One region of the Paenibacillus sp. FSL H8-0332 genome, then DNA from elsewhere that is predicted to be linked to it. Evidence: a T-box and tRNA genes for the amino acid it is inferred to sense, from the RefSeq annotation. Region 1 holds a T-box; the other regions hold tRNA genes.

Evidence for each region. A T-box is a leader RNA that pairs with one kind of tRNA and senses whether it is charged. The one in region 1 lies ahead of NST43_RS14970 (alanine--tRNA ligase), so its partner is inferred to be a tRNA-Ala.
Region 2: it encodes a tRNA-Ala, which carries the amino acid that the T-box ahead of NST43_RS14970 (alanine--tRNA ligase) is inferred to sense. The anticodon was not compared.
Region 3: it encodes a tRNA-Ala, which carries the amino acid that the T-box ahead of NST43_RS14970 (alanine--tRNA ligase) is inferred to sense. The anticodon was not compared.

The regions. Positions count from the first base shown of each region.
Region 1 is NZ_CP150145.1:3,486,654-3,496,638, reverse strand. Features, by position in the region: gene NST43_RS14985 (serine hydrolase domain-containing protein) at 1-1,661, opposite strand, end outside; gene NST43_RS14980 (DUF5808 domain-containing protein) at 1,695-2,771, opposite strand; gene NST43_RS14975 (GntR family transcriptional regulator) at 2,768-3,169, opposite strand; gene NST43_RS14970 (alanine--tRNA ligase) at 3,322-5,187, opposite strand; T-box leader at 5,261-5,505, opposite strand; gene NST43_RS14965 (M23 family metallopeptidase) at 5,547-6,551, opposite strand; gene NST43_RS14960 (response regulator transcription factor) at 6,761-7,486, shown strand; gene NST43_RS14955 (HAMP domain-containing sensor histidine kinase) at 7,483-9,252, shown strand; gene NST43_RS14950 (VOC family protein) at 9,322-9,741, shown strand; gene NST43_RS14945 (SRPBCC family protein) at 9,817-9,985, opposite strand, start outside.
Region 2 is NZ_CP150145.1:6,323,072-6,333,056, reverse strand. Features, by position in the region: gene cwlD (N-acetylmuramoyl-L-alanine amidase CwlD) at 1-452, shown strand, start outside; gene NST43_RS27470 (Mrp/NBP35 family ATP-binding protein) at 548-1,657, shown strand; gene gerD (spore germination lipoprotein GerD) at 1,725-2,438, opposite strand; gene NST43_RS27460 (KinB-signaling pathway activation protein) at 2,567-3,157, shown strand; gene NST43_RS27455 (PPK2 family polyphosphate kinase) at 3,290-4,111, shown strand; gene pdaB (polysaccharide deacetylase family sporulation protein PdaB) at 4,140-4,943, opposite strand; gene NST43_RS27445 (stage II sporulation protein M) at 5,023-5,688, shown strand; gene NST43_RS27440 (hypothetical protein) at 5,883-6,113, shown strand; rRNA gene NST43_RS27435 (16S ribosomal RNA) at 6,464-8,022, shown strand; rRNA gene rrf (5S ribosomal RNA) at 8,148-8,264, shown strand; tRNA gene NST43_RS27425 (tRNA-Ile) at 8,312-8,388, shown strand; tRNA gene NST43_RS27420 (tRNA-Ala) at 8,417-8,492, shown strand; rRNA gene NST43_RS27415 (23S ribosomal RNA) at 8,717-9,985, shown strand, end outside.
Region 3 is NZ_CP150145.1:7,303,475-7,313,459, reverse strand. Features, by position in the region: gene ugpC (sn-glycerol-3-phosphate ABC transporter ATP-binding protein UgpC) at 1-247, opposite strand, end outside; gene NST43_RS32085 (helix-turn-helix domain-containing protein) at 357-1,427, opposite strand; tRNA gene NST43_RS32080 (tRNA-Lys) at 1,603-1,675, opposite strand; tRNA gene NST43_RS32075 (tRNA-Tyr) at 1,687-1,769, opposite strand; tRNA gene NST43_RS32070 (tRNA-Phe) at 1,774-1,849, opposite strand; tRNA gene NST43_RS32065 (tRNA-Asp) at 1,876-1,953, opposite strand; tRNA gene NST43_RS32060 (tRNA-Thr) at 1,971-2,046, opposite strand; tRNA gene NST43_RS32055 (tRNA-Val) at 2,080-2,155, opposite strand; tRNA gene NST43_RS32050 (tRNA-Met) at 2,165-2,241, opposite strand; tRNA gene NST43_RS32045 (tRNA-Ser) at 2,266-2,357, opposite strand; rRNA gene NST43_RS32040 (23S ribosomal RNA) at 2,439-5,366, opposite strand; tRNA gene NST43_RS32035 (tRNA-Ala) at 5,589-5,664, opposite strand; tRNA gene NST43_RS32030 (tRNA-Ile) at 5,694-5,770, opposite strand; rRNA gene rrf (5S ribosomal RNA) at 5,818-5,934, opposite strand; rRNA gene NST43_RS32020 (16S ribosomal RNA) at 6,060-7,618, opposite strand; gene NST43_RS32015 (pro-sigmaK processing inhibitor BofA family protein) at 7,921-8,187, opposite strand; gene NST43_RS32010 (hypothetical protein) at 8,216-8,482, opposite strand; gene recR (recombination mediator RecR) at 8,686-9,285, opposite strand; gene NST43_RS32000 (YbaB/EbfC family nucleoid-associated protein) at 9,322-9,633, opposite strand; gene dnaX (DNA polymerase III subunit gamma/tau) at 9,683-9,985, opposite strand, start outside.

The DNA of each region.
Region 1 (9,985 bases):
TTCGGGCCGGTTATTCGTTTATCCAACACGTACCCCGGCAATTGTTTTGACACGTTCAATTGGGTGGGCGGCAACATCAAATAAACGAGCGATGTATACTTCTCATTCAGTAAATAATATTTCTTGCCGTCGCGCAGCATCCATGCTTCCCGGGTCTCCACTGGAAGATATTGGGTTTTGAGCTTCTCAGCGTTGTACATGGATATAGCCACCTGCCCAAGACCCGGCACCAAAGCGTATTGGCGAATCCATCCGTAAGTGCGTCCATTCTCCTCCGTCACAAAGCTGATCATCTCTTTTCCATCCGAACTATGGAACATGCCGTCCGCCGAATATTTGAAGATCCGGTTCGAATTAGCCGATGGCTGCTCCGATGTGACGGACATGACACCGCCTGCGGATATTTTGATGTTCATTGTTGTACCAGTCGCGCCGTAGATTCCCGCATACTGCAACATGGACTCCGGCATATCAGCCTTTACCGGCACGCCGTAAGATTTCTCAGGCTTGAATTCGGCAATTGTCCCTTTCTCCTTCAGCGCCTGAAGCAGGATTTCGCTGGCCAGAAGCTGGTCGTACGTACTGCTTCCGCCGGAAGAGACGACAGCTGCCGCCATCTCCTGTTCGGGAAGCACAACGAGCGACGCGTGATAGAGAACCGTGTCCCCGCCTTTGGTCAGTGCCTTCATTCCGTATTCCCCGAAGGGATACAGATCGATGCTGTCCCAGCCGAGACCGTATCCGATGGAGTTGTCCGCATCATCAGGCCAGAGTGCCGTCTTGTACTCGTCTTGTGCCGCGGCCGTAGCCAATTTATCAGACAAGACCTCTTCCTTTTTCCCCGTGAAAACTTGTGAGAAACGAACCAAATCCTCCGCTGTGGAATAAATACCTCCGGTTCCGATCACGTTGACCGTCTCGTTAGGAAGTTGTCCTGTATAGGTAGGATAATAGAGCCCCGCCATCTTCACTTCCTCCAGAGAATCGAGCGGCGTCTTCGTATTAACCATACCTAGAGGTTCCGTGATAAATCGATGGATATAAGAGGTGAAGTCCATGCCGCTGACGCGCTCGACCACATTCTGGGCTAGTGTAAATCCGTCATTGCAGTACACTGAATAAGCACCCGGATCCGCCTTTAAGGTCTCATCAGCCAGTTGTTTCAGCAGTGTGTCGTAGGCGTAAGTATCCTTATCATTGAATAAAAAGACGTTAGTAAACGAGGATCCCATTAAACCGGAGGAATGATTCAGCAGCATACGCGGCGTAATCTGCTTGTAACGTTCATCCTTCATCGTAAACTCGGGAATATACTGGACGACCGGCGTATCAAGACCGATTTTACCTTGCTCGACCAGCTGCATAACGGCAACCGTGGTAAACATTTTACTGGTTGAGCCGATCCCGTACATCGTGTCTTTCGTGAGCGGCCTCTGTCCCTGCTCATCATTCTTGCCGGATTGGCCGGATACGGTGATGTGACCATGATCGATAAGGGCGTATTGCACGCTGTTCGTGTCGTAAGTACTTGTGAGGAGAGCTGCTTTCTCCTGTGCAGCTTTCAGGGTGAGTTCCACAGGTGGGTTGTCGTTACAGGCGGTTAACAGCAGAAGCAGACACAACAATAGCATAACTACAGTTATCCAACGATTTCTTATCATTTGAACTCCCCTTCACTATAATTCTTCAATTCTTCATTTATTGAATAAAGGAAAAACAAGTATAGTTTCGATTACCGGAACGGCTAAGATCCCGGCGGCTATGATCTTACTGCACGGATTGGCCATATTGATCGTCCAGCCGAAACCATGATTGTTTGGTATCATCAACGCCGGATCTTCAGGATTCATGTAAATGAGGCCGAGCCACTTCCAGTGCCTTTCCTCCAGCGATGGAACGTCTTTTAGCTGATCAATACCCTTGATCCGTATGTAAAATATGATGCAGATTAGTGCCACGAAGAGCGTTGTACAGAGCGCCATGCCGGATAGGGCGAGCAGATTGCCGCTCCAGCCGTACAACGCTATGGCTTGCGCCACACCATAGAATACAACCATTAGGAACGAGGCTCCCCAAGCTAGAAGCGAATGGATTTTCTTTAGCTTCAGCTGTTTTTGCAGCGAACCTTCCCGGTCCTGGGGATCAAGCGAAGTTCTGGCACGGCTGATCAGCAGACTGTAGCAGACAAACACGGTGATATTCAGCGCTTGCACACTGTTCAGCATGAACACGGTCCACACGGATTTGTTGAAATGAAAATTTCCGAGAATCAACAATTGCGGAATCGTATCCCACCTTGCAATAGCAAAGAAGATGCATAGCGCCATAACGGCAGCATTTGCCGAATACCACCAAGTGCGTAGCACCGGACTATGCGTCCGGCTGACCATCAGACTTGCTGCGCGCTTCGTCTGCACGACAACCTGCCAGCCTCTGGCAGCCTTCAAGCGTTGCACGGACATCCGGCTGAGCCAAACCGCGAAGGATGAAGCAATCATTAAAAGCAAGATGGATGTCGTCAAAATCAGGAGACCCCAGGCCGGTTGATCGCGAAGCCATAACAAGCAAGCCCACCCGATGACGACCGCAAAACCACTGATAAGCAAAGCGTAATTCCGGCGAATGGCACGGATGGACGGGTCATTCAGAACATCCTCCGGCAGAACAATGCCGAACAGAAATGTCCTTAATCCGCGATAGACCTGTAAGCTGAGCATCAGAGTAATCATCAAATAACTTCCGAAAATAATAATCATCGGTTCTTGTGTCAATGTTGTTCCCCTCCGCGAATTCTGATTATATCCTGGTACACCGATCTGCTCTCCTGTGCGAATATCTCTTCCGCCATGCCTCGTACGGCAGCTGCAGCAGCAAGAGACCGCAGCTGCCGCCGGAGCTTCTCCGCGAACACCTCTGTCACACCGGGCATCCCGCCCGGCTGAACAATAACGCCCGTCTTCCGGTTCACTTGAAGTAAGCCTTCCTGCTTGAGCAAATTGTAGGCTTTATTGACGGTATGGAGATTGATCCCGAGGTCCTCCGCCAGGCTTCGGATCGACGGAAGCGGATCGCCTGGCTTCAGCTTGCCAGAGGCGATCCCCTCAACGATTTGGTCAACCAGTTGAGTGTAAATGGGGGTTTCCGATTGCAGATCAAGCTCTATGAACACGAATAACCCTCCTTCTTTATCTGTTATATTACATATATAACAGATAGAATAATGCTAATCAAGTTAAAGATGAAGATAATTCCATATTTTCCAGTAAGGGTCCCTTAAAACTGAAAAACCCGCGCTGGGCGCGGGCATTTATGGGGACTATGTTATTCTCCAGCGACAATGACTCCCTTAATCCTTCTAACTCCAGCAGCAGAAGATTGTTCTTTTTGAATACTGAACCTTCCTAAGGTTGTGGTATCTGCTACATGAGGTCCTCCACATACTTCCCGGCTCCATACTTTTCCTTCGTGATCTTGGAGGGTATACACCTTTACGATATCCGGATATTTATCCCAAAAGTTCCCTTCCACATTACTTTCTTTCGCTTCAAGTTTAGGCAGCTCTGAAATATAAGTAACTGCTTTTGATGAAATCGCATCATTGACATACTTCTCCACCTTAGCTATTTGCTCGGGCGTAAGTTTTTCATCATGGTTGAAGTCAAACCGTAATCGTTCGGAAGTAATATTACTTCCTTGTTGGTGAACATGATCACCTAGAACTTCCCTTAAACCAGCAAGTAATAAATGAGATACCGTGTGCAGTGCGGTTGTTTCTGCTGAATGTTCAGCTAATCCACCTTTAAATTTACCTGCAGAAGCAGTTCTGCTCATTTCAGTATGTTTCTTTGCCGCCTCTATATAAGACGCCTTGTCCTCCATGCTATATCCACTTTCTAAAAGAAACTCTTCCGTCAACTCCAAGGGAAACCCATAGGTTTCGTAAAAATAAAAGGCATCTGCACCTGTAACTTTACCCTTATTCTTAAGGTGTTTTTGGATTTCAACTTCTCCTTGCTGTAACGTTCTATAGAAAAGATTTTCTTCCTTATTTACGATTTCGATAACTTTCTCTTTATTGCCGATTAAATCTTCATAAGCGGTTGCTTCATCAATATAAACTTCAGACAACAGACCCACAAAGCTTCCTTGTATCCCTATTTTTTTACCTGCACGAATCGCCCTTCTTAATAGCCTTCTTGTTATATACCCTGCATCACTATTTGCTGGCGCTGCACCGTCATTAATGAGAAAAGTAGCCGCTCTTACATGATCCAGTATGATTCTAAACGACTTTAAATCGTCAGTATAGGATTGACCGCTTAGCTCCATCAACTTTTTCTTGGGATTAAGGAAGAAAGCCGTATTAAAGATATCCTTATCACCATTAAGGGCTGTTGCAACCCTTTCTAATCCGCCTCCATAATCAAGATTGGGATTTTGCATTTTTACGAATCCTGTCTCTCCTTTTGTGTAACACATAAATACGTTGTTCCCAATTTCCAGGAATCTGTTGCTTTCAGAAGCAGGATGGTCCAGTGAATCACCGCCCGGTTCAAGATCATAAAACATTTCACTATCAGGTCCACCAGGTTCACCAACAGGCATATGGAGTGGACTTCCGGCCCGGCTCCACCAGTTTTCTTTTTCATCGTATAAGAATATTTTCCCGCCTCTAGATGCCCCATATTGCCAGGGATCATCTTCAATGATGGGGTCTATCCCAACGGATTTGAATTTTGCTGACCAGAGTTGAATCGCTTCCGCATCTTTCGGTATATTTAATTCGTCACTTCCTGCGAAAGCACTGATATACAGCCTGCCCGGATCCATCCCTAATTCGATGATATGCCAATGCCAAATGGCATCGATTTGCTTTTGCTTATAGTTATGTTCATTGGCTTTGAACTCCCACCGGCCGATCATTTCAAAAAATGTCAGATGCGACGTATCCCCTACTTCATCGATATCCACTGTCCTCAAGCACTTCTGAATATTAGCGATCTCATTGCCTGCCGGATGCTTTTCCCCCAATAAATAGGGAACCATTGGCTGCATTCCGCTTCCTGTAAACAACGTCGAGGGATCATTTTCCGGTAACAAGCTAGAAGAAGGTACTTGGCTAGCCCCTATTCCTTTCATAAAATTAATATATGATCTCCTTAAATCATCTGGTGTCATTCTCACCATGCTGGGTCCCTCCATCAAATATTATTTATGCTAAATAAAACAAAAAAGCCCTAAGCTGACATGTTTCTTGTCAACTTAGGGCGAACGATTATGTCCGTGTTACCACCTAACTTCAGATTGCTCTGCGCTCTATCAATTACGGGATTTCTCCGATACTGTTTCCTGAATAACGGTGGAACTCCGTTGAAGCCTACTAAGATTCCTCTGTTCGGTCCACAGCTCCGAGACTGCTTCACTATTAGATCAATGAAGATTCGCACCAACCATCTTCTCTCTGTGAGATCCTTAATAGTTACTATTTCTCATCATAGCCTTTTCGTTTTAAGTTAAAGCAATGCTAGCACAATCTGCTTGCTTCGTCAATTGGTCAGTCCCTGAAAAGAATTCCCCCGTGTCAGGATCTGACTCTGATCGGCCCAGCGGATCTGAATCGAACGGGAAGTGAATAGATCGGGCCCGTCCGATACTTGAAAATGCAAGTGTGCTTCACTAGAGTTCCCTGAATTACCAAGATGTCCGATGAGATCTCCCTGCTGGACGTTATCCCCTTTTTTGACGGCTACACTGCCTTTCTTGAGATGTGCTGTAATGCTGTGCTCCCCGTTTCCATGATCAATGACCACAACATTCCCTGCCGGTTCTTCAGCGTTCATCACGCCCGGAGTGTTATCCGGGATGTCATTTTTGACTTCAACTACCCTTCCCTCTGCTGCTGCATAGAGTGGCTCACCAAAAGCATAATAGTTCTCATTGTCCGTTCCTTTGCCTTGATAGCTTGCATCATCCTGAGTGCGAATAATGTCGAGTGCGTAACGCTGTGTTTCATGAGCATAATGATAGTTGGACAAGACATCGTTTCCTCCCCAGAACACATACCATTCGCCCTTCAACGGAAACTTGAATTCTGTCTTGGTCAATGCCTTGTCCGTTGCTTCATGTGTCTCAAGCGGCTGAATAAGCAGCCCCTCAATCTGGTGATCTTCGGCAAAAGAGGCTTGAAGCCCCTTAGTCCCCGTCTGATCCTTCCACGAACGATCAACCAGATGGTTCAGCTTAACTTCCGTAACCTTGTTCCATGAAGTAACGCCTTCCATAAAGCTATCGACAGACGTCTTGAATTCGTCCAGCGATATGATTCCCTGTAGTTCCGGACTCATCTGCTTGTAGATGTCTTCCTTCGATCCCTTCATTAAGGTATCCATGAAATTGTCAGGTGTAATCATTACGTCCTCCTTGGCTGTCTGTTCTACCGGTAATTGTTCTTGTGGTTCAGATGCTTCCGAGGTGCCGCACGCAGATAACATCACACACATGCCAAGTGCTGCGGCAAGCAGCTTCCAGCTTTTCGAATATACTCTAGTCATTTCCCTGTACTCCTTTGTTAGAACGATATCTTTCCAGTCCAGTGTACGACATCAATCTTATCTACCGTCTAACCTACTCTTACGTCTATCATAACTTTGAGGCGTGCTACATCGCCAAAATTAAGCATCCGTTAAGGTTGCCGGCACGCAACACAGCGTTTCAGAATGGTATGATACTTATATAAAAAGCTGGGAGGCTCTATTTCGTCATGGATGAAGTTTCAATTTTGCTTGTTGATGATGAACAGGCGATTCTGCATATGCTCCGAACGGTATTGCTCAAAGAACAATTCCTGGATATTGATACGGTCACTACCGGTGAAGACGCGATTGCTGCATGTAAAAAGAAAACCTATCACTGCATCGTGCTGGACGTGATGCTCCCAGGCCGAAGCGGGCTGGAAATCTGCCCATTTCTGCGTCAAATTACAGACGCCCCTATTCTCTTTCTGACTGCGAAAACAACCGATTATGACAAGCTGACCGGCTTCGCGGTTGGAGGAGACGATTATGTCGTTAAACCCTTTAACCCGCTGGAAGTAGTCGCACGGATCAAATCCCTGCTGAGACGATATTTGCCCAGACAGACGGAAGCAGAAAAACTGCCGCAGGAAGGTATCTATGATTATGGACGCTTTCAGGTCATGGAGCCAGCCTGTGAACTCAGAGTAGAAGGTCAACTCGTGAACTGCCCTGCGCTGGTATACCAGTTGCTGCTATTCTTTTGCAAACATCCCAATCGTATCTTCACCAAGTCTGAATTGTATGAGCGGGTCTGGGGATCGGAGGCTCTTCGGGATGACAACACCGTCATGGTTCATATTCACCGGATTCGTGAGCGTATTGAGGCTGATCCCTCCAACCCTGAACTATTGGTGAACGTTCGCGGATTGGGCTATAAGCTCATTCAGTCCGACCTGGGGCATGGGCGATGAGTGTACGTCGCAGATTGATGACGCGGTTCATTGGCCTGCTTGCGGGTACGGTGATTCTGATCCTGCTCATCGGCGGAAGTATAGCTTTCTGGGTCATTCAGCAGCTGAATGAGGCCAGCCTTGTTGAAGATTTTGCCACTGTCGGGCTCGACCAGCTAATCAGTACAGCCGAGATATTGCCGGACGGCAGTGTTAAGTATGATCCCGGGCTGCTGAAGCGAATCGAGGAGAACAAAGGCTGGCTTCAGATTCTCGATGAGCAAGGCCGTGTGCTGGATGCTTTTCATACCCCTCCCGATGTGCCGAATCACTATAAACCTGGAGAGCTCATATCCTATTGGCAAGGACAAAAGCCCTTTCCCTACCAGTTATATCTGCTTATCCGGGAACGTAAAGGGATCAATTTCACCCTGCTGTATGGAGAGAATAACCAGGCTGTAAGCATGCTGGAGCAAGCATATAACGGAGGGCATTATGCCGATAACAAGCTTGAACTGGCACCCGGGCAGCAGGACATTATTCGCACGGCGGATGCCTATCTTCAAATTTTGGATGAACAGGGACGCGTGATTACTTCTTTCAACAAGCCCGCAACAGGTATCCCGGACAGCTACAGCATCCAGGATCTCATTCTCCGTACACGTTATCCTGCCCGGTATGGAGTGACTACAGTGACCAGCTATGATGAGCAGAATCATTCTACCTGGATGCTGAGTGTTCCTCTTGGAAGTAATCCGGCGGGTAGCAATGAGAATCCCTTCGGGTTTATTTTGGGTCCTGCCCTGATTGCACTTCTGGTATGTATTATCAGCTTGCTTATCCTGCTTGCTGTCTGGTATGCCAACCTGTTCGGTTATCCCATGCTTCATATGCTCCAATGGCTGCAGCGGCTTGAACGCGGACAATATGAGGAGCCAGCCGGCCCCCGCGGCAGGCCGCTTAGCCAGAAGAAGAACGGGAAATGGCGGCGAAACTATCGGGTATATACGGAAGTGTTACATTCCATCCAGACGTTATCCGATACTTTGAGACAGGATAAAGAACTCCGCAGACAGACCGACTCTTTGCGTGAGGAATGGATTGCTGGAATCACCCATGATCTAAAGACACCTTTGTCCTCCATCCAGGGCTATGCACACATGCTGGAAGCAGAGAAATACCAGTGGACTTCAGAAGAAGTCCGCGAATTCGCGGGCATTATGCTGGACAAGTCCATGTACATGGACAGGCTGGTAAACGACCTGGCCATGACATACCGTCTGCGTAGTGGCGGATACAAGCCCCCTATTGAGCTAACGGATATCAATGCTCTGCTTCAGGATTTGGTACATCGCGCTGAACGTAACCCGGCTTATGGCGAGGGCCGTATTACTTTCCAGCCTGCCCAGATTGAGGTACAAGGGCATGTACACATTCCATCCTTTGAACGGATCGTTGATAATCTGACAGCTAACGCCCTGCTGCATAATCCGCCGGACACGAAGCTGATTGTCAGTGTGCAGTCAGGTGAAGAGGCAGGCGATTTCATCGTTCAATTTACCGATAATGGGCGCGGGATGGATCAGGAGACGGTGTGGAAGCTGTTTGAACGATACTACCGTGGCACAGATACAGCGGCACCCGATGTCGGCTCAGGCCTTGGCATGGCGGTAACCAAAGGGCTGATCGAGGCCATGCAAGGGCGAATAGAGGTCTGTTCTAATCCCAAAGAGGGAACACAAATACGTTTGATATGGGATGTTCATTCGAGGGCTGGAACAAAATAATCCAGAGGTTCTGATGTGGTATAATCATGTGAAACATTTGAAAATATTGAACAAAGAGGTGTTTTGAACATGGCATTAACCTCCGTATTCACCAGCCTCAACCTGCCTGTGAAAAACGTAGTACAATCGAAAGCATTCTTCACCGGACTCGGATTTGAGCTCAACCCTGAGTATCCTGATAACGAGAATTCGGTAGCCCTCTTAATCGGCGACAACCTGCAGGTCATGCTGATCCATCAAGCCTTCTTTAATACACTTACGGAGAAAGAATCCGTCGATACGGGCAAGTATGCGCAGATGACGATTGCTTTGGCCTTGGAGAGCCGGGAAAAGGTCGATGAAATCGTGAACACGGCACTCTCCTTAGGCGGGAATTTGCACGCTGAACCTGAAGATCATGAGTTCATGTATCATTGGGGCTTCGTGGACTTGGACGGCCATCTGTGGGCGATTAACTACTATATGAGCCCGGATGCGGCACAAGGTTGAGCTAACGAAGAGTACGCTCGTACTCAGATTTCAAAAGAAGACGCCGGGCATCCTCCCCGGCGTCTTCTTTGATAGTCAGTTGTGTTCGGTATACGCTTTAAAATTGTCCATGATCGCCTGCCAGCCTGCTTGCTGGAGTTCGACGGGGTTGGCGTTTTCCGCATCGAATGTTTGAATGATCTTCGTCTCATTCCCTTGATCAACGAACGTAATATCCACTCTTCTTCCGTCTTCAATGGTGTAG
Region 2 (9,985 bases), 2.8 Mb from region 1:
TTGTGGTGATGACCCGTGAAGGGGATTATGATCTGGCCCAGGACAGCACCAAGGGGTACGCAAGGCGTAAGACAGAGGATCTGAAGCAGCGGGTGCGGAGTATTGAAGAGAAGGGGGCCGATCTGTTTGTCAGCGTACATATGAACAGTATTCCTTCCAACCGCTGGAGCGGGGCGCAGACCTTCTATTATCCGAGCAACGAGAGGAACAAGGCGTTGGCCGGGCTGGTACAGGATGAACTTCGGGCTACGCTTGAGAATACGGACCGTGTGGCGAAGACAGCGAACACCATTTATTTGTTAAAAGTACTAAAAATGCCGTCCGTGCTCGTTGAGGTAGGCTTCCTGTCACATCCCCAGGAGTCCCTGCTCCTTGGGGATGATCTGTACCAGCGGAAGGTGGCAACCAGCATCTACCGGGGCATCCTGCGATACAGCTCCGAGCAGCCATAGAGGCATAGGGTGGGACTACTCTTCCGTCAGGGGGTAATGCTATAATGGGTACAAATACCGGGGCTTACCACCGGATAGGAACAGAGGTGCTTTCCATGCAGACCAGGGAACAAATTCAGGAACTTTTACAGCCGCTTACAGACCCGGAATCCGGAAAAAGCCTGATCGAACTACAGTTAATCCGCGATATCATGATCAAAGAGGACCGTATTTCGTTATCCATCGTATGTCTGGATTCAGATGAGAAGAAGCGGATGGAGCTGGAACAGCAGGTTCGTGATCTCCTTACGGAGGGTGGGGCAGAGCAGATTCATATTCGTCTGCGTGATGCTACCGATTATGAACGGGCTATTCTTCGCGGAGAGGGCGGGGGAGACGAGCCGGATTCAGATCAAGGGGAGAAGCTCAAAGGGCACGCAGCGGGCCTTGAGGGGCATGAGCTGATTAATGAGAACTCAGGGGTGAACTTCATCGCAATTGCCAGCGGCAAGGGCGGGGTCGGGAAATCAACAGTAACCGTGAATCTGGCGGTGGCACTGGCCCGCAAGGGCAAGAGAGTCGGCCTGATTGATGCAGATATTTACGGCTTCAGTATCCCGGATATGATGGGGATTGAAGAGGGACCGGTCGTTGATGAAGGAACTATTATTCCGGTAGAACGTTTTGGAGTGAAGGTCATGTCCATGGGCTTCTTTATCCGTGAGAATAGTCCGGTGATCTGGAGAGGGCCGATGCTGGGCAAAATGCTGCGCCAGTTCTTCGCCGATGTGGGTTGGGGCGAGCTTGATTATCTGCTGCTGGATCTGCCTCCAGGTACGGGCGATGTGGCCCTTGATGTCCACCAGATGCTGCCGCACAGCAAGGAGATCATTGTCACTACCCCTCATGCTACGGCTGCCTTTGTGGCGGCGAGAGCGGGCTCTATGGCTCTGCAGACCGAGCATGAAATCCTTGGGGTCATCGAGAACATGGCTTATTATGAGTGCTCCTCCTGCGGCAAAAAGGATTATATCTTCGGACGCGGCGGTGGAGCCCGTCTGGCTGAAACGCTGCATACAGAGCTGCTGGCCCAGGTGCCGCTGGGTGCACCGGATAACCATATCTCCGAGCCGGACTTCTCACCGTCGGTCTATAAGGCGGACACGGCTACCGGAATATTGTTCGCAGACATTGCAGACAAGCTGATTGCCAAATACGAGCAATAAGTAACATTCCGCGATGCGCATGTAAAAATAAGGCCTGCCCCATTCCTGGGGCAAGGCCTTATTTGAATTACGAACCAGATCCTGAACCGGAATCGTCGCCGCCTTCCTGCTTTTCTCCACCGCCTTCTTTTTCCTCCCCGCCGCCTTCGCCTTTCCCTGCATCCTTTTTCTCAACCTTGGGCTGCAGCTCATCCTGAACTACACTTTTGAGCAGAGTAAGGACTTCCATACGGAACAGCGGATTTTGCATAGCCTCCTGCATAATGGTCATGGACTGCTTGCGGTAATCCGGAGTCTTGGTAAGATCGAGGAACATTTTCATCATTTCGGGCGATTTCATGATTTCTCCAACAGACTTCTGATAAGTCGGGTCCTTGATCAATTGAAGATGTAATTCCTTGCTCTCTTTATTAATCGCTTTGGCAAAATCCCCGGCAAATTGCGGGTCGGTCATGATTTTTTCGATTTCCTTCTGATACTCGGGTGCTGTGAGGGTATCCTTAACGGCGATCCGGACCTGCTCTGTCGTCTGCATAGGCATCATTTTCATGCTTACTCCGCCACTGCCGCCGCCACCCTCATCTGAGCTGGGGGTAGACAGGGCTTCCTCTACTGCCTTTTTACCTTCGTCGCTCTTCAATATATCTACAACCATCGTCTTCATTTCCTTATATCCGCCCTGTCCACCGGAAGAAGAACTGCTCTGTTCGCCTCCGCAGGCGGTTAACGTGATCGCCAAGCCGAGTGCCAAGCCTCCAGACCATAGAGCCCTCCATTTCATTGGCGCTGCCCTCCTTTATTAGAATCAATGATTGTAGTATGCCGCCCGCAGGTACATTTATGTTGAAGTGTAATGGTTTTTTGACGGTAACCTTGGTAAAATAAATCTGACACGGGGAGGTGAAGGCGCTGAGCTTAAGAAAATGGTTTTATTTGTTCTGGACCACGCTTTTGATCGGTGCAGGCGGAGCCGTGATTGCCGGTCTTGCTCTGCAGATAGTGAATGGCGGAATTCAATTTAAAAGCACCGCCGACTTTTTCCTCTACGCCCTGATTCTTCTTGGGTACGGAGCGCTTGTAAGCGTATACGCCCAGCTCGGATTTTTTGCTTATCTGATTCTCAACTATACGGGCATCGGGGTGTTCCCGCGTAAGGCTTGGCGTTACATACAATTGGTGCTGGCTGTGCTAGCTCTGCTTGAGCTAATGTTCCTGCGCACCTTTGTCAGCGGAGACCGCAGCGTCCGATCGGATTTGACGCTGGGCCTGGCTATTCTGTTAACCGCACTTATTGTGTCCTGGTTCAAAATGCGCAGTACGAACGCTTCGGCCTGGGTCCCGACTTTTTTCTTCATGACAGCTATTACTATAGTGGAGATTATCGGCGTCCTGCGGATCGGGGTGGACAGCGCCACCATCTTTATTCTTGTACCGCTTGTCGCCTGTAATGCGTTCCAGATTCTGATGCTGCACCGTGTACTGAAGCCGGCCCCACACTAACAATAGCAATCGCGCCAAAACCCCGCCCCTCTGTATACAACCAGGGAGCGGGGTTTTGGCATTGCCTGTAGAGAGCGGTTAGAATGAAGATGAAGAGGTTAATCTTAAAGAACAGAGTGGAGGAGGGAATATATGAACATCAAGCGCTATATGATAAAAGACACAAGTGAAACACGCCTGAAGGACCTCGATCCAGATGAACGGGGAGACTTCAAATCCAAAGAAGAAGCCGAAGCCAAAATGGAGAAGTTGAAGGAACGGCTGGTCAAGCTGCAGGATATCCTTTTTGCACAAAAAAAGCACTCGCTGCTGGTCATCCTGCAAGGAATGGATTCAAGCGGAAAGGACGGAACCGTCAAACATATATTCTCCGGCATTAATCCGCAGGGGTTCATCGTAACCAGCTTCAAGAAGCCCTCACTGGAGGAGGAAGCACACGATTTCCTGTGGAGAGTCCATATGAAGACCCCGCCCAAAGGCTATATCGCCGCATTCAACCGTTCGCATTATGAGGATGTGCTGGTGCCCCGCGTGCATGACAGTCTCAGTAAAGAAGATGCCAAGCGCCGGTTCCGCTACATCCGCCAGTTCGAGGAAATGCTGGCGGAAGAGGGAACGACGGTCATTAAGCTCTTTCTGCATATCTCCAAGGAGAAGCAGCTGGAGAAGATTAAGGAGCGGCTTGACGATCCGGCGAAGCACTGGAAATTCGATGCCAGTGATCTGCAGGAACGCGAATACTGGGACGATTATCAAAAAGCGTATGAGGATGTTTTCCGGGAGAGCAGCATAGATAAGGCCCCGTGGTACTGGATTCCTGCAAATCACCGCTGGTACCGCAACTATCTGGCGCTCAAGATTGTGGTCAAAACCCTGGAGGGGCTTGACCTGAGCTACCCGAAGCTGAATACGCCGACGCCGGATATCTCTCAGCTGATCTCTCCGCGCCACTAATGCTAAATGTTATGCAGGGCTAAACGAGCTACAATCCTGCAGCATCTTCCAGGCCATCATCCAGCCATGCGGAATCGCGGACTTCCTTGCCGCTTGCACTGCTTTGGCTGATCAGCTCAGAGACGGTTACGAACTCATACCCCTGGCTGCGCAGCTTATCAATGATCTGAGGCAGGGCTTCATGCGTTTGTTTGCAGGAGTCGCTGGCATGCAGCAGCACAATATCTCCGGGATGGGCTTTGCTGGTTACACGGTTAACGATGTTATCCACACCTATGTTCTTCCAGTCCAGTGAGTCCGTGTCCCATTGAATGACTTTGTAGCCTAGATCGGTAGCCACCTGCAGGACTCTTTTGTCAAAATCACCGTTAGGCATTCTGATCAGGTTGGGCTGAGAACCGGTTAACTCCGTCAATACTGTATGGGCCGTACTGATCTGTGTGCGTATTTCATCATTGCTTAGCGTACTGTAGTTCACATGCTTGTGGCCGTGGCTGCCGATTTCGAACCCGGCGTCTTTGATGCTTGTAACAATCTCAGGATGGGTTTTGCTCCAAGGTGAGGACAGGAAGAATGTCGCTTTATCCACCTTTTTGTCTTCCAGCACCTTCAGAATCGGCTCGGGCCTTTTCTCTCCCCAGCTAATGTCGAAGGTTAAGGCAATCTGCTTCTTTTCCGTCGGAACACTGTAAATGGCAGAAGGGGCAGCTTCAGAGAATACAGTGATATTGCCCCTCTCCACATAGACAACGCCGGCGGTAAGAAGCGCAGCGGCAAAGATGTACAGGAACCGTTTGATCTTTTTGCCGCTAAATACATAAAAAGAATTCATAAAGTCAGCGCTCCTCTCCCATGCGAAATGCTTGTTTGTTCTAAATGTATGCTCGTACAGGGCGCTTATGACCTCAGATATGAATCAATCGATACGAATTGCAATTAGGCTGAGTCCAAATCAGGAGGTACGCATGTTATCTTTTAATACATTTATCAAGGATTTAAGGACAATTCACACAGCACTTCTATTGGCTACAGTACTGTTCATAGCAGGGGGAATCTTGGGATGGATCGGCACAGGAAGTCTGCAGCAGCTGCTGAATGAGCAATTGAAGGGGATCAGTAAGATTAGCGGGAACCTTAGAGAGTCGTCCAATCCGCAGTGGAGCTTTTTCGTATTCATTTTTCTGAACAATAGTATCAAAAGCGTAGTCATCATTTATCTGGGTGCCTTATTCGGCCTCTTACCCGCGTTCTTCCTGTTAATCAACGGTGCGGTTATCGGTTATCTGATTCATTTGTCCGCAATACAGGGACAGGATCTGTTCACGCTGATTGTAAAAGGACTGCTGCCGCATGGCATTATTGAGATTCCGGCCATCATTATTGCCTGCGCCTTTGGGCTGAAGTTCGGCAGCAAGGTGCTGTCTGCACTTTTGGGAGTAATGAAGCGGAGCAGGGCAGAGACGGTGAATTGGCAGGCCTTTATGCGGCAGACCTTCACCGCCTCTGTCTGGATCGTGATTCTGTTATTAGTTGCAGCAATCATCGAGAGCACAATTACATTTTGGCTTTTATCATAAAATCCCGGGGAATTGTGCATAACAGTAAAGCCGAAACATTTGAATCTGTATTATGGTTATAGATTCAGTACTCCGGTTAATTTAGTGTAAGCACTTCAATAAGAGCTTCCCACATCAAATGGCTTTTTTGAGTGAGATGAAATAGCGTTTGATGATTTTGGATAACTATGAATTTCATGAAGGAGGCCAGGCTTATGTTGGGAATGTTATTCAATGAGAAGGAATGTAAGGAACTGGACTATGTTTTGCGCAAAGAGCTGGATGAGATGCTACTGGATATGAGTGACCAGCGTTTAGATCAGAACATTAGGCATGCGATTGCCAATCGATATAAAACGGTTTTCCGTATGTATGCGCGTTTTGCTCCACAGAAAGAGCTGTCTAAGTATGCGTGGGGTGGACGTTCTTCGCAGTTCAAGCACTAGGTTTGGATGGGGCTGATAACCGGAATAAATAAAATGAATCGAATAGCTTGACGAAAAGGGAGCCGACATGATACATTATATCTCGCGCTCCTTTTGAATGTTTAAAGAGAAGACGCAGGCAAGAAATAATGAAAAATAACTTTTTCAAAAAAAAGCTTGCCAAACAACGAAACACTATGATATATTATGAAGGTCGCCGCTGAGATGCGGTGAAGAGCTAAAATGAGACATTGATCTTTGAAAACTGAACAACGAGTGAGTGGGAAATCGCTTCGGCGAGATCCAAAATGAGAGAATGTAACAATTCTCGTCAGATGTTTCAAAATGAGCAATCGCTCTTTCTAAATACCAATTTGGAGAGTTTGATCCTGGCTCAGGACGAACGCTGGCGGCATGCCTAATACATGCAAGTCGAGCGGAGTTATGATGGAGCTTGCTCCTGATTAACTTAGCGGCGGACGGGTGAGTAACACGTAGGCAACCTGCCCTCAAGACTGGGATAACTACCGGAAACGGTAGCTAATACCGGATAATTTCTTTCCTCTCCTGAAGAGAGAATGAAAGGCGGAGCAATCTGCTGCTTGGGGATGGGCCTGCGGCGCATTAGCTAGTTGGTGGGGTAACGGCTCACCAAGGCGACGATGCGTAGCCGACCTGAGAGGGTGAACGGCCACACTGGGACTGAGACACGGCCCAGACTCCTACGGGAGGCAGCAGTAGGGAATCTTCCGCAATGGGCGCAAGCCTGACGGAGCAATGCCGCGTGAGTGATGAAGGTTTTCGGATCGTAAAGCTCTGTTGCCAGGGAAGAACGTCCGGTAGAGTAACTGCTGCCGGAGTGACGGTACCTGAGAAGAAAGCCCCGGCTAACTACGTGCCAGCAGCCGCGGTAATACGTAGGGGGCAAGCGTTGTCCGGAATTATTGGGCGTAAAGCGCGCGCAGGCGGTCATTTAAGTCTGGTGTTTAAACCTTGGGCTCAACCTGAGGTCGCACTGGAAACTGGGTGACTTGAGTACAGAAGAGGAAAGTGGAATTCCACGTGTAGCGGTGAAATGCGTAGATATGTGGAGGAACACCAGTGGCGAAGGCGACTTTCTGGGCTGTAACTGACGCTGAGGCGCGAAAGCGTGGGGAGCAAACAGGATTAGATACCCTGGTAGTCCACGCCGTAAACGATGAGTGCTAGGTGTTAGGGGTTTCGATACCCTTGGTGCCGAAGTTAACACAGTAAGCACTCCGCCTGGGGAGTACGGTCGCAAGACTGAAACTCAAAGGAATTGACGGGGACCCGCACAAGCAGTGGAGTATGTGGTTTAATTCGAAGCAACGCGAAGAACCTTACCAGGTCTTGACATCCAACTAACGAAGCAGAGATGCATCAGGTGCCCTTCGGGGAAAGTTGAGACAGGTGGTGCATGGTTGTCGTCAGCTCGTGTCGTGAGATGTTGGGTTAAGTCCCGCAACGAGCGCAACCCTTGACTTTAGTTGCCAGCAGGTTGAGCTGGGCACTCTAGAGTGACTGCCGGTGACAAACCGGAGGAAGGTGGGGATGACGTCAAATCATCATGCCCCTTATGACCTGGGCTACACACGTACTACAATGGCCGGTACAACGGGAAGCGAAGCCGCGAGGTGGAGCCAATCCCAGCAAAGCCGGTCTCAGTTCGGATTGCAGGCTGCAACTCGCCTGCATGAAGTCGGAATTGCTAGTAATCGCGGATCAGCATGCCGCGGTGAATACGTTCCCGGGTCTTGTACACACCGCCCGTCACACCACGAGAGTTTACAACACCCGAAGTCGGTGGGGTAACCCGCAAGGGAGCCAGCCGCCGAAGGTGGGGTAGATGATTGGGGTGAAGTCGTAACAAGGTAGCCGTATCGGAAGGTGCGGCTGGATCACCTCCTTTCTATGGAGAATCGTTTCCTGCAACGGAAACATTCAAATCGGAAGCTAAAGCTTCCACAATAGAACCTTTGGGTTCGAACACTCACTCGTGTTCAGTTTTGAAAGAGCAAGTCTCTTTCGTATGCGTTTGGTGGCGATAGCGGAGGGGTTCCACACGTACCCATCCCGAACACGACCGTTAAGCCCTCCAGCGCCGATGGTACTTGGACCGAAGGGTCCTGGGAGAGTAGGACGCCGCCAAGCGAACAATCAATTCATTGATTGCTTCACTACTGTATGTTTTGTTATATGGGCTTTTAGCTCAGTTGGTTAGAGCGCACCTCTGATAAGGGTGAGGTCGGTGGTTCGAGTCCACCAAGGCCCACCATATAACACTTCAATTGAATACTTACTTTGGGGCCATAGCTCAGCTGGGAGAGCGCCTGCCTTGCAAGCAGGAGGTCAGCGGTTCGATCCCGCTTGGCTCCACCAATTATTCTTTACAACAGTATATGCACATTGTCTGTTATTCCGAACATCACAGCCGTGATTGTTTCACAATAACAGCATCTTGATCCTTGAAAACTGGATACCGAAATGAATTTGCGTTTTAGAACATCTTTTAGCTGAAACTTGTGTAAACAAGTTGAAATAGTTATTAGTTGCTACTAAGCGAAGGTTTTCGATTGTGCGAACAAGCGAAATACCGGAGCGTTGGTTAAGCTACTAAGAGCACACGGAGGATGCCTAGGCACCAGGAGCCGACGAAGGACGTGGCGAACAACGAAACTGCCTCGGGGAGCTGTAAGCAAGCTTTGATCCGGGGGTGTCCGAATGGGGAAACCCAGCTGTGGTAATTCGCAGTTACTCGTATCTGAATACATAGGATACGCAGAGGCAGACCAGGGGAACTGAAACATCTAAGTACCCTGAGGAAGAGAAAACAATAGTGATTCCGTCAGTAGCGGCGAGCGAACGCGGAACAGCCTAAACCAAGGGGCTTGCCTCTTGGGGTTGTGGGACGTCTCACATGGAGTTACAAAGGAATATGGTAGGCGAAGAGGTCTGGAAAGGCCCGCGATAGAGGTAAAAGCCCTGTAGCCTAAACTGTGTTCTCTCCGAGACGGATCCCGAGTAGTGCGGGGCACGTGAAACCCCGTATGAATCCAGCAGGACCATCTGCTAAGGCTAAATACTACCTGGCGACCGATAGTGAAACAGTACCGTGAGGGAAAGGTGAAAAGCACCCCGGAAGGGGAGTGAAATAGAACCTGAAACCGTGTGCTTACAAAAAGTCAGAGCCCTTTCTATGGGTGATGGCGTGCCTTTTGTAGAATGAACCGGCGAGTTACGTTTAACATGCAAGGTTAAGGTGAGAAGCCGGAGCCGCAGCGAAAGCGAGTCTGAATAGGGCGATTTAGTATGTGGACGTAGACCCGAAACCGTGTGATCTACCCCTGTCCAGGGTGAAGGTGCGGTAACACGCACTGGAGGCCCGAACCCACGCATGTTGAAAAATGCGGGGATGAGGTGGGGGTAGCGGAGAAATTCCAATCGAACTCGGAGATAGCTGGTTCTCCCCGAAATAGCTTTAGGGCTAGCCTCGGTGAATGGAGTCGTGGAGGTAGAGCACTGATTGGGTGCGGGGCCCGCAAGGGTTACCAAGCTCAGTCAAACTCCGAATGCCATGTACTTCTTGCCGGGAGTCAGACAGTGAGTGCTAAGATCCATTGTCAAAAGGGAAACAGCCCAGACCATCAGCTAAGGTCCCCAAGTGTGTGTTAAGTGGGAAAGGATGTGGAGTTGCACAGACAACCAGGATGTTGGCTTAGAAGCAGCCACCATTGAAAGAGTGCGTAATAGCTCACTGGTCGAGTGACTCTGCGCCGAAAATGTAACGGGGCTAAACACACCACCGAAGCTATGGCTAGATGCTTTGCATCTGGGGTAGGGGAGCGTTGTATGTAGGTTGAAGGTGTACCGTA
Region 3 (9,985 bases), 3.7 Mb from region 1:
ATACCATCGCGATATCACGGTCTTTAGGAGCAACGTCATTCACTACACGGTCACCAATGTACATTTTGCCTTCAGAGATTTCTTCCAGACCAGCGATCATACGCAGGGTTGTGGATTTACCGCAACCGGAAGGTCCAACCAGTACGAGGAATTCCTTATCTTTAATATCAAGATTGATATCGATTACTGTTGCTTTATCGGAACCCGGGTATTTTTTGAAAATATGCTCTAAACGTACGCCTGCCATTGTATTTCCCCCTCGAGTCTATTATTGGAATAAAAAATCAAACGCTTTCTTGTACACTTATCTTACCCCAGACCTGGCCAGATGGCTATTTGCAAGGTTCACAAAAAACCTATTTTCTTTTCGTCACTTTATACAATAACATCGCCAACTTCACAATTGCGGCATCCCCAAAGCTGCGGACATCGGCACCGGTCTCCTGTTTGATTTTGTCCAGCCTGTAGAGCAGTGTGTTCCGGTGGATATACAGCTTCTTGGCGGTTTCACTGACATTGCAGTCCATTTCAAAAAAAGTCTCCAGCGTCAGCAGCATTTCCTTATCCGCCAGTACTGCCGTGTAATCGCCGATCTGGCCCAGCAGCTGTCTCCGCCGGTCATCAGGAATACTGTTAACCAGCCGCTCCATATGAAGCTCCCACGGCAGATGGATATAATCGCCTACCTGGAAGATCCGCCCCAGAATAATGGTCTCCCGCAGCAAGGCTACCGCTCCTGTCAACCCTTTGACCGGAACAATGGCCGGCGAGACCGCCAGATGAAAGACACCAACCCACTCGCTGGCAATCAGTTCATGCAGCCCCATAGAAGTCTGTGACAGCAGATCCTCCTCACTTTCTTCCTCATCCTCTTTATCATCTCCGCCTGTGAGGAGTTCCTTGCGGGCCAAAATTAGCCATTCCTTATCCAGCAAGGGAACTAGCAGCACATCATTCTCAAAATAACTACGCAGCAGCTTCATTAACGAACGATACGTCATTTGCGGATTATGAACATTCTCACTTACCAGCATGAAGGGAATCATATCCCCGAACAGCCGGCCCTTCAGCGAGATTTCATCCGGAATCTCTGCGTCGTCCTTCTCCTGCTCCAGTTGTGCGTTCAGCCAGCCGCTAAGCTGCCGCGCCTCCATCTCTCCTTCTTCTTTGAACCCGGTTGCCTTCAGTGCTACCGCGAAATTGCGTCCGGCATAATTCACCAGCTGCAGCTCCAGTGGCGACAGCCCCTCTGTCTCTACCCACACTGCTGTAACACGGCCATCATTCTCATATAGGGGAACCCATAGGTAACCCTCATGAAGGACTGGCGGTTCCTGATCCTTATCCGTAGCTATACCAAAAAGTGAAGCGGAATGCTGTCTCCCCAGCTGCTTGATTCCGGTTCTCTTTCCGGTGAGTTGCTCCAATTTTTGCCGCAGAACCTCACTATCCATCATCACCATTCTCCACCACTTTTGCTTTTTTCGCTTATTTTATCATATTTTGCTGCAAAATGCGGAAGTAGCACTTCCGAACATACTTTGACGCTCCCGCAAAGACAAAAAAGGCCACCACCCTAAGGTGATGACCGTTTACTTAAGATGAGCCATGAAGGATTCGAACCTTCGACACCCTGATTAAAAGTCAGGTGCTCTACCAACTGAGCTAATGGCTCATAAAAAGGGATGGAGGCTGATGGATTCGAACCACCGAACACGTACGTGAGCAGATTTACAGTCTGATGCGTTTGGCCACTTCGCTAAGCCTCCATAATGGTGGCGCGGGAGGGAATCGAACCCCCGACACAAGGATTTTCAGTCCTTTGCTCTACCGACTGAGCTACCGAGCCATGAAAAAGCCTGAAAACAAAAAAAATGGCGGAACCGACGGGATTCGAACCCGCGATCTCCTGCGTGACAGGCAGGCATGTTAGGCCAACTACACCACGGTTCCACAATTTGTTGTAAAAATGGTGCCGGCGAGAGGACTTGAACCCCCAACCTACTGATTACAAGTCAGTTGCTCTACCAGTTGAGCTACACCGGCACGGTGTAAGGTAACACAATTCAAACATAAAAATGGTGGAGGCTGAGGGGTTCGAACCCCCGACCCTCTGCTTGTAAGGCAGATGCTCTCCCAGCTGAGCTAAGCCTCCGGGTATGTATGGTAGCGGCAGAGGGGATCGAACCCCCGACCTCACGGGTATGAACCGTACGCTCTAGCCAGCTGAGCTACGCCGCCACACTACAAGTATTGGATTTATAATGGCGGAGAGAGAGGGATTCGAACCCTCGCACCGCTTACGCAGTCTAACCCCTTAGCAGAGGGTCCCCTTATAGCCACTTGGGTATCTCTCCAAATTAATGGTAGCCATGTAAATCCGCACAGGAATTTGATTCCTGAAAACTGAATCCGAAATGAATCTGCGTGTTAGAAATTTGGATAAGCCCTCGACCGATTAGTATTGGTCAGCTCCATGCATTGCTGCACTTCCACCTCCAACCTATCTACCTCGTCGTCTTCAAGGGGTCTTACATACTGGGAAATCTCATCTTGAGGGGGCTTCACGCTTAGATGCTTTCAGCGCTTATCCCGTCCGTACGTAGCTACTCAGCCATGCTCCTGGCGGAACAACTGATGCACCAGCGGTACGTCCATCCCGGTCCTCTCGTACTAAGGACAGCTCCTCTCAAATTTCCTGCGCCCACGACAGATAGGGACCGAACTGTCTCACGACGTTCTGAACCCAGCTCGCGTACCGCTTTAATGGGCGAACAGCCCAACCCTTGGGACCTACTTCAGCCCCAGGATGCGATGAGCCGACATCGAGGTGCCAAACCTCCCCGTCGATGTGGACTCTTGGGGGAGATAAGCCTGTTATCCCCAGGGTAGCTTTTATCCGTTGAGCGATGGCCCTTCCATGCGGTACCACCGGATCACTAAGTCCGACTTTCGTCCCTGCTCGACTTGTAGGTCTCGCAGTCAAGCTCCCTTATGCCTTTGCACTCTGCGAATGATTTCCAACCATTCTGAGGGAACCTTTGAACGCCTCCGTTACTCTTTAGGAGGCGACCGCCCCAGTCAAACTGCCCGCCTGACACGGTCCCCGTACCCGGTAAGGGCACTAGGTTAGAACCTAGATACGATCAGGGTGGTATCCCAACGGCGCCTCCGCAGAAGCTTGCGCTCCTGCCTCAACGGCTCCCACCTATCCTGTACAGATCGTACCCAAATTCAATATCAAGCTGCAGTAAAGCTCCATGGGGTCTTTCCGTCTTGTCGCGGGTAACCTGCATCTTCACAGGTATTAAAATTTCACCGGATCTCTCGTTGAGACAGCGCCCAAGTCGTTACGCCATTCGTGCGGGTCAGAATTTACCTGACAAGGAATTTCGCTACCTTAGGACCGTTATAGTTACGGCCGCCGTTTACTGGGGCTTCGGTTCACAGCTTCGGGTTACCCCTAACCACTCCCCTTAACCTTCCAGCACCGGGCAGGCGTCAGCCCGTATACTTCGCCTTACGGCTTCGCACAGACCTGTGTTTTTGCTAAACAGTCGCTTGGGCCTTTTCACTGCGGCCCCCTCGGGCTATTCACCCTACCGAGGCACCTCTTCTCCCGAAGTTACGAGGTCATTTTGCCGAGTTCCTTAACGAGAGTTCTTCCGCGCGCCTTAGAATTCTCTTCTCGCCTACCTGTGTCGGTTTGCGGTACGGGCACCTTCTCCTGGCTAGAGGCTTTTCTTGGCAGTGTGAGATCATGACCTTCGCTACTGTAATTTTCGCTCCCCATCACAGCCTGGCCTGAGTGGTGTGCGGATTTGCCTACACACCAGCCTCACTGCTTAGACGGACATATCCATCAGTCCGCGTCACTACCCTCCTGCGTCACCCCATCGCTCATAGCGGATTACGGTGGTACAGTAATTTCAAACTGTTGTCCTTCGACTACGCCTTTCGGCCTCGCCTTAGGTCCCGACTTACCCTGAGCGGACGAGCCTTCCTCAGGAAACCTTGGGCTTTCGGCGGATCAGATTCTCACTGATCTTTTCGTTACTCATACCGGCATTCTCACTTGTATGCTGTCCAGCGCTCCTTACGGTACACCTTCAACCTACATACAACGCTCCCCTACCCCAGATGCAAAGCATCTAGCCATAGCTTCGGTGGTGTGTTTAGCCCCGTTACATTTTCGGCGCAGAGTCACTCGACCAGTGAGCTATTACGCACTCTTTCAATGGTGGCTGCTTCTAAGCCAACATCCTGGTTGTCTGTGCAACTCCACATCCTTTCCCACTTAACACACACTTGGGGACCTTAGCTGATGGTCTGGGCTGTTTCCCTTTTGACAATGGATCTTAGCACTCACTGTCTGACTCCCGGCAAGAAGTACATGGCATTCGGAGTTTGACTGAGCTTGGTAACCCTTGCGGGCCCCGCACCCAATCAGTGCTCTACCTCCACGACTCCATTCACCGAGGCTAGCCCTAAAGCTATTTCGGGGAGAACCAGCTATCTCCGAGTTCGATTGGAATTTCTCCGCTACCCCCACCTCATCCCCGCATTTTTCAACATGCGTGGGTTCGGGCCTCCAGTGCGTGTTACCGCACCTTCACCCTGGACAGGGGTAGATCACACGGTTTCGGGTCTACGTCCACATACTCAATCGCCCTATTCAGACTCGCTTTCGCTGCGGCTCCGGCTTCTCACCTTAACCTTGCATGTTAAACGTAACTCGCCGGTTCATTCTACAAAAGGCACGCCATCATCCATAAAGAGGACTCTGACTTTTTGTAAGCACACGGTTTCAGGTTCTATTTCACTCCCCTTCCGGGGTGCTTTTCACCTTTCCCTCACGGTACTGTTTCACTATCGGTCGCCAGGTAGTATTTAGCCTTAGCAGATGGTCCTGCTGGATTCATACGGGGTTTCACGTGCCCCGCACTACTCGGGATCCGTCTCGGAGAGAACACAGTTTAGGCTACAGGGCTTTTACCTCTATCGCGGGCCTTTCCAGACCTCTTCGCCTACCATCTTCCTTTGTAACTCCATATGAGACGTCCCACAACCCCAAGAGGCAAGCCCCTTGGTTTAGGCTGTTCCGCGTTCGCTCGCCGCTACTGACGGAATCACTATTGTTTTCTCTTCCTCAGGGTACTTAGATGTTTCAGTTCCCCTGGTCTGCCTCTGCGTATCCTATGTATTCAGATACGAGTAACTGCGAATTACCACAGCTGGGTTTCCCCATTCGGACACCCCCGGATCAAAGCTTGCTTACAGCTCCCCGAGGCAGTTTCGTTGTTCGCCACGTCCTTCGTCGGCTCCTGGCGCCTAGGCATCCTCCGTGTGCTCTTAGTAGCTTAACCAATGCTCCGGCGTTTCGCTTGTTTGCACAATCGAAAACCTTCGCTTAGCATCACTAAAATATTGAAACTTGTTTACACAAGTTCAGCTTAAAGGAATGTTCTAAAACGCAAATTCATTTCGGTATCCAGTTTTCAAGGATCAAGTTGCTGTTATTGTGAAACAATCACGGCTGTGATGTTCGGAATAACAGACAATGTGCATATACTGTTATAAAGAATAATTGGTGGAGCCAAGCGGGATCGAACCGCTGACCTCCTGCTTGCAAGGCAGGCGCTCTCCCAGCTGAGCTATGGCCCCAAATAGGTATTCAATTCAAATTTGTTATATGGTGGGCCTTGGTGGACTCGAACCACCGACCTCACCCTTATCAGAGGTGCGCTCTAACCAACTGAGCTAAAAGCCCATATAACAAAACATACAGTAGTGAAGCAATCAATGAATTGATTGTTCGCTTGGCGGCGTCCTACTCTCCCAGGACCCTTCGGTCCAAGTACCATCGGCGCTGGAGGGCTTAACGGTCGTGTTCGGGATGGGTACGTGTGGAACCCCTCCGCTATCGCCACCAAACGCATACGAAAGAGACTTGCTCTTTCAAAACTGAACACGAGTGAGTGTTCGAACCCGAAGGTTCTATTGTGGAAGCTTTAGCTTCCGATTTGAATGTTTCCGTTGCAGGAAACGATTCTCCATAGAAAGGAGGTGATCCAGCCGCACCTTCCGATACGGCTACCTTGTTACGACTTCACCCCAATCATCTACCCCACCTTCGGCGGCTGGCTCCCTTGCGGGTTACCCCACCGACTTCGGGTGTTGTAAACTCTCGTGGTGTGACGGGCGGTGTGTACAAGACCCGGGAACGTATTCACCGCGGCATGCTGATCCGCGATTACTAGCAATTCCGACTTCATGCAGGCGAGTTGCAGCCTGCAATCCGAACTGAGACCGGCTTTGCTGGGATTGGCTCCACCTCGCGGCTTCGCTTCCCGTTGTACCGGCCATTGTAGTACGTGTGTAGCCCAGGTCATAAGGGGCATGATGATTTGACGTCATCCCCACCTTCCTCCGGTTTGTCACCGGCAGTCACTCTAGAGTGCCCAGCTTAACCTGCTGGCAACTAAAGTCAAGGGTTGCGCTCGTTGCGGGACTTAACCCAACATCTCACGACACGAGCTGACGACAACCATGCACCACCTGTCTCAACTTTCCCCGAAGGGCACCTGATGCATCTCTGCTTCGTTAGTTGGATGTCAAGACCTGGTAAGGTTCTTCGCGTTGCTTCGAATTAAACCACATACTCCACTGCTTGTGCGGGTCCCCGTCAATTCCTTTGAGTTTCAGTCTTGCGACCGTACTCCCCAGGCGGAGTGCTTACTGTGTTAACTTCGGCACCAAGGGTATCGAAACCCCTAACACCTAGCACTCATCGTTTACGGCGTGGACTACCAGGGTATCTAATCCTGTTTGCTCCCCACGCTTTCGCGCCTCAGCGTCAGTTACAGCCCAGAAAGTCGCCTTCGCCACTGGTGTTCCTCCACATATCTACGCATTTCACCGCTACACGTGGAATTCCACTTTCCTCTTCTGTACTCAAGTCACCCAGTTTCCAGTGCGACCTCAGGTTGAGCCCAAGGTTTAAACACCAGACTTAAATGACCGCCTGCGCGCGCTTTACGCCCAATAATTCCGGACAACGCTTGCCCCCTACGTATTACCGCGGCTGCTGGCACGTAGTTAGCCGGGGCTTTCTTCTCAGGTACCGTCACTCCGATAGCAGTTACTCTACCGGACGTTCTTCCCTGGCAACAGAGCTTTACGATCCGAAAACCTTCATCACTCACGCGGCATTGCTCCGTCAGGCTTGCGCCCATTGCGGAAGATTCCCTACTGCTGCCTCCCGTAGGAGTCTGGGCCGTGTCTCAGTCCCAGTGTGGCCGTTCACCCTCTCAGGTCGGCTACGCATCGTCGCCTTGGTGAGCCGTTACCTCACCAACTAGCTAATGCGCCGCAGGCCCATCCCCAAGTAGCAGATTGCTCCGCCTTTCATTCTCTCTTCAGGAGAGGAAAGAAATTATCCGGTATTAGCTACCGTTTCCGGTAGTTATCCCAGTCTTGAGGGCAGGTTGCCTACGTGTTACTCACCCGTCCGCCGCTAAGTTATTCAGGAGCAAGCTCCATCATAACTCCGCTCGACTTGCATGTATTAGGCATGCCGCCAGCGTTCGTCCTGAGCCAGGATCAAACTCTCCAAATTGGTATTTAGAAAGAGCGATTGCTCATTTTGAAACATCTGACGAGAATTTTCATTCTCATTTTGGATCTCACCGAAGCGATTTCCCACTCACTCGTTGTTCAGTTTTCAAAGATCAATGTCTCATCTTTAGTCGTTGATGTTTGTCTCAGCAGCGACCTTTATAATATATCACAGCACCCTCGTTTCAGTCAAGCGTTTTTTTATTTTCTTTTTTCGCTTTAGCTTCCAGCAAGTAATCCGAGGATCACCTGTCCAAAGGGCCGAGACTTAATGTATCATGAATCAGGAGTCTTCGTCAACCACTAAAACAAAGTTAATTTTAAACCCAGTAACATTACTACTCCCGGCAGCCCAAGAATGGTTACAGCACCTATGGTTGTTGGGTTAAGCGGTATGTGCAGATCCGTTAGAACCCCTGAGAAGTTAACAATATAAATGCCAAGCGCCGCCAATATAAGATGGGTTCCAAATACGCTCAGCCATGACCAGCCCAGCCTTTTCCTAAATACCGTTAGGATCAGCAGCGCCCCCGATATAATCAGTACACTCAAAGCAACAGTTCTTAGCATCGAATTCCCCCTCGCAAGTTATGTGTGCTCATACTTGTAACTGGCTCCGGTTAAGCCCGAGCCTCTTGGCATCCTTTAGATGTATCTGATATTTACGTTCAGCCGCCTCCAGAATATAGATCGCATAGTCAATCTGATCCTGGCCCCGTGCCTCATCAAACATCAAATACGCTCTCTCCCATTCAGATTGCGCTTTGCAAACCTCCTGGTACACCGTGCCCCATTCCTCTTCAGTCTCCGCTACCTTCTCCTTGTCGATATTCCCGCTCAGCCATTTGGTATTCCACCATCCCATTGCAATCCCTCCTAAGATATATGAATAACTGCAGATGCAACCGGTGATTCACACCCGTTAATCTCATACATATCGGAATAGGGACAAACTTAGAACTCGGAGACGGGGATTAGCATAACTTTTAGCAGAATAGCAACGACTCTTAGGGAAAATAAAAAGGGAGCCCGCGGGCTCCCTATACTCATAACACTACTGCACATCACTCAGAACAGCTCACGACGGCCTTCCAGCGCCTTCGACAGGGTTACCTCATCCGCATACTCAAGATCGCCGCCTACAGGCAAGCCATGGGCTATCCTGGTGATCTTGATCTCGAACGGACGGACAAGACGGGAGATATACATGGCAGTGGCCTCCCCCTCGATGTTGGGATTGGTAGCCATGATCAGCTCCTTCACCCGTTCATCGCTAAGTCTGGTCAGCAGCTCCTTCAGCCGAATATCATCCGGTCCTAGGCCTTCCATGGGTGAGATTGCACCCTGAAGCACATGATAATAGCCGTCAAATTCCTTGGTTCGTTCGATAGCTACCAGATCCTTCGAGTCCTGAACCACACAGATTACCGAAGCATCGCGGGTTTTGTCCTGGCAGATCCGGCACGGGTCGGTATCCGTAATGTTGCAGCAGACCGAGCAATAATGAAGATTACGCTTGACGCTGACCAAGGCTTTGGCGAAATCAATCACCTCGTCCTCCTTCATATTCAGCACATGAAAGGCCAGCCGGGCGGCTGTCTTCGGACCAATACCGGGCAAACGTGTAAAAGCTTCTATCAGCTTGGCTAGCGGTTCTGGATAATACAAAGTAATGGTTCTCCTTTGGTCGGGAGTGGAGTAAGCCTAGAATAAACCAGGGATCTTCATTCCGCCGGTGAATTTACCCATATCGTTATTAGCCAAATCTTCAGCCTGGGTAAGAGCATCATTAACAGCAGTGATCACCAGATCCTGCAGCATCTCGATATCCTCCGGATCAACAACCTCCGGTTTGATCTGAATGGACAGCAATTTCTTGTGGCCGTTCACCTGAACGGTAACCACGCCGCCGCCGGAAGAACCCTCAATAGTCTTGCCGCCTAGCTCTTCCTGGGCTTTGAGCATCTGCTCCTGCATTTTTTTAACCTGCTTCATCATTTGGTTCATATTATTCATACATCATCTCTCCTTTGGGATGCGCATCTCTGCGCTGATAGCTGAATCCTTATTCTTTTATGACAACAAGGTCTTCTCCAAAGAGCTGGATCGCCTCATCAATCCATGGTTCGGACTTGCCTTCGCCGCTCTCGTGCTCATGCTCCAGACGCAGCTCCTCTGTACTGGCCGAGGACGCAGATTTCGTCGCTGCTTCATTCCAGTCGCGCATCATCATAGTTACCAGCCGGTACGGCTTACCCAGCTTGGCAGCCATTACATTCTCGATGACCTGCCGGTTCGCAGGCTTCTCTGTCGTGTCCCGGTGAATGGTATTCTTAAAGGCAACCAGCACTGCATCTTCCATTACCGC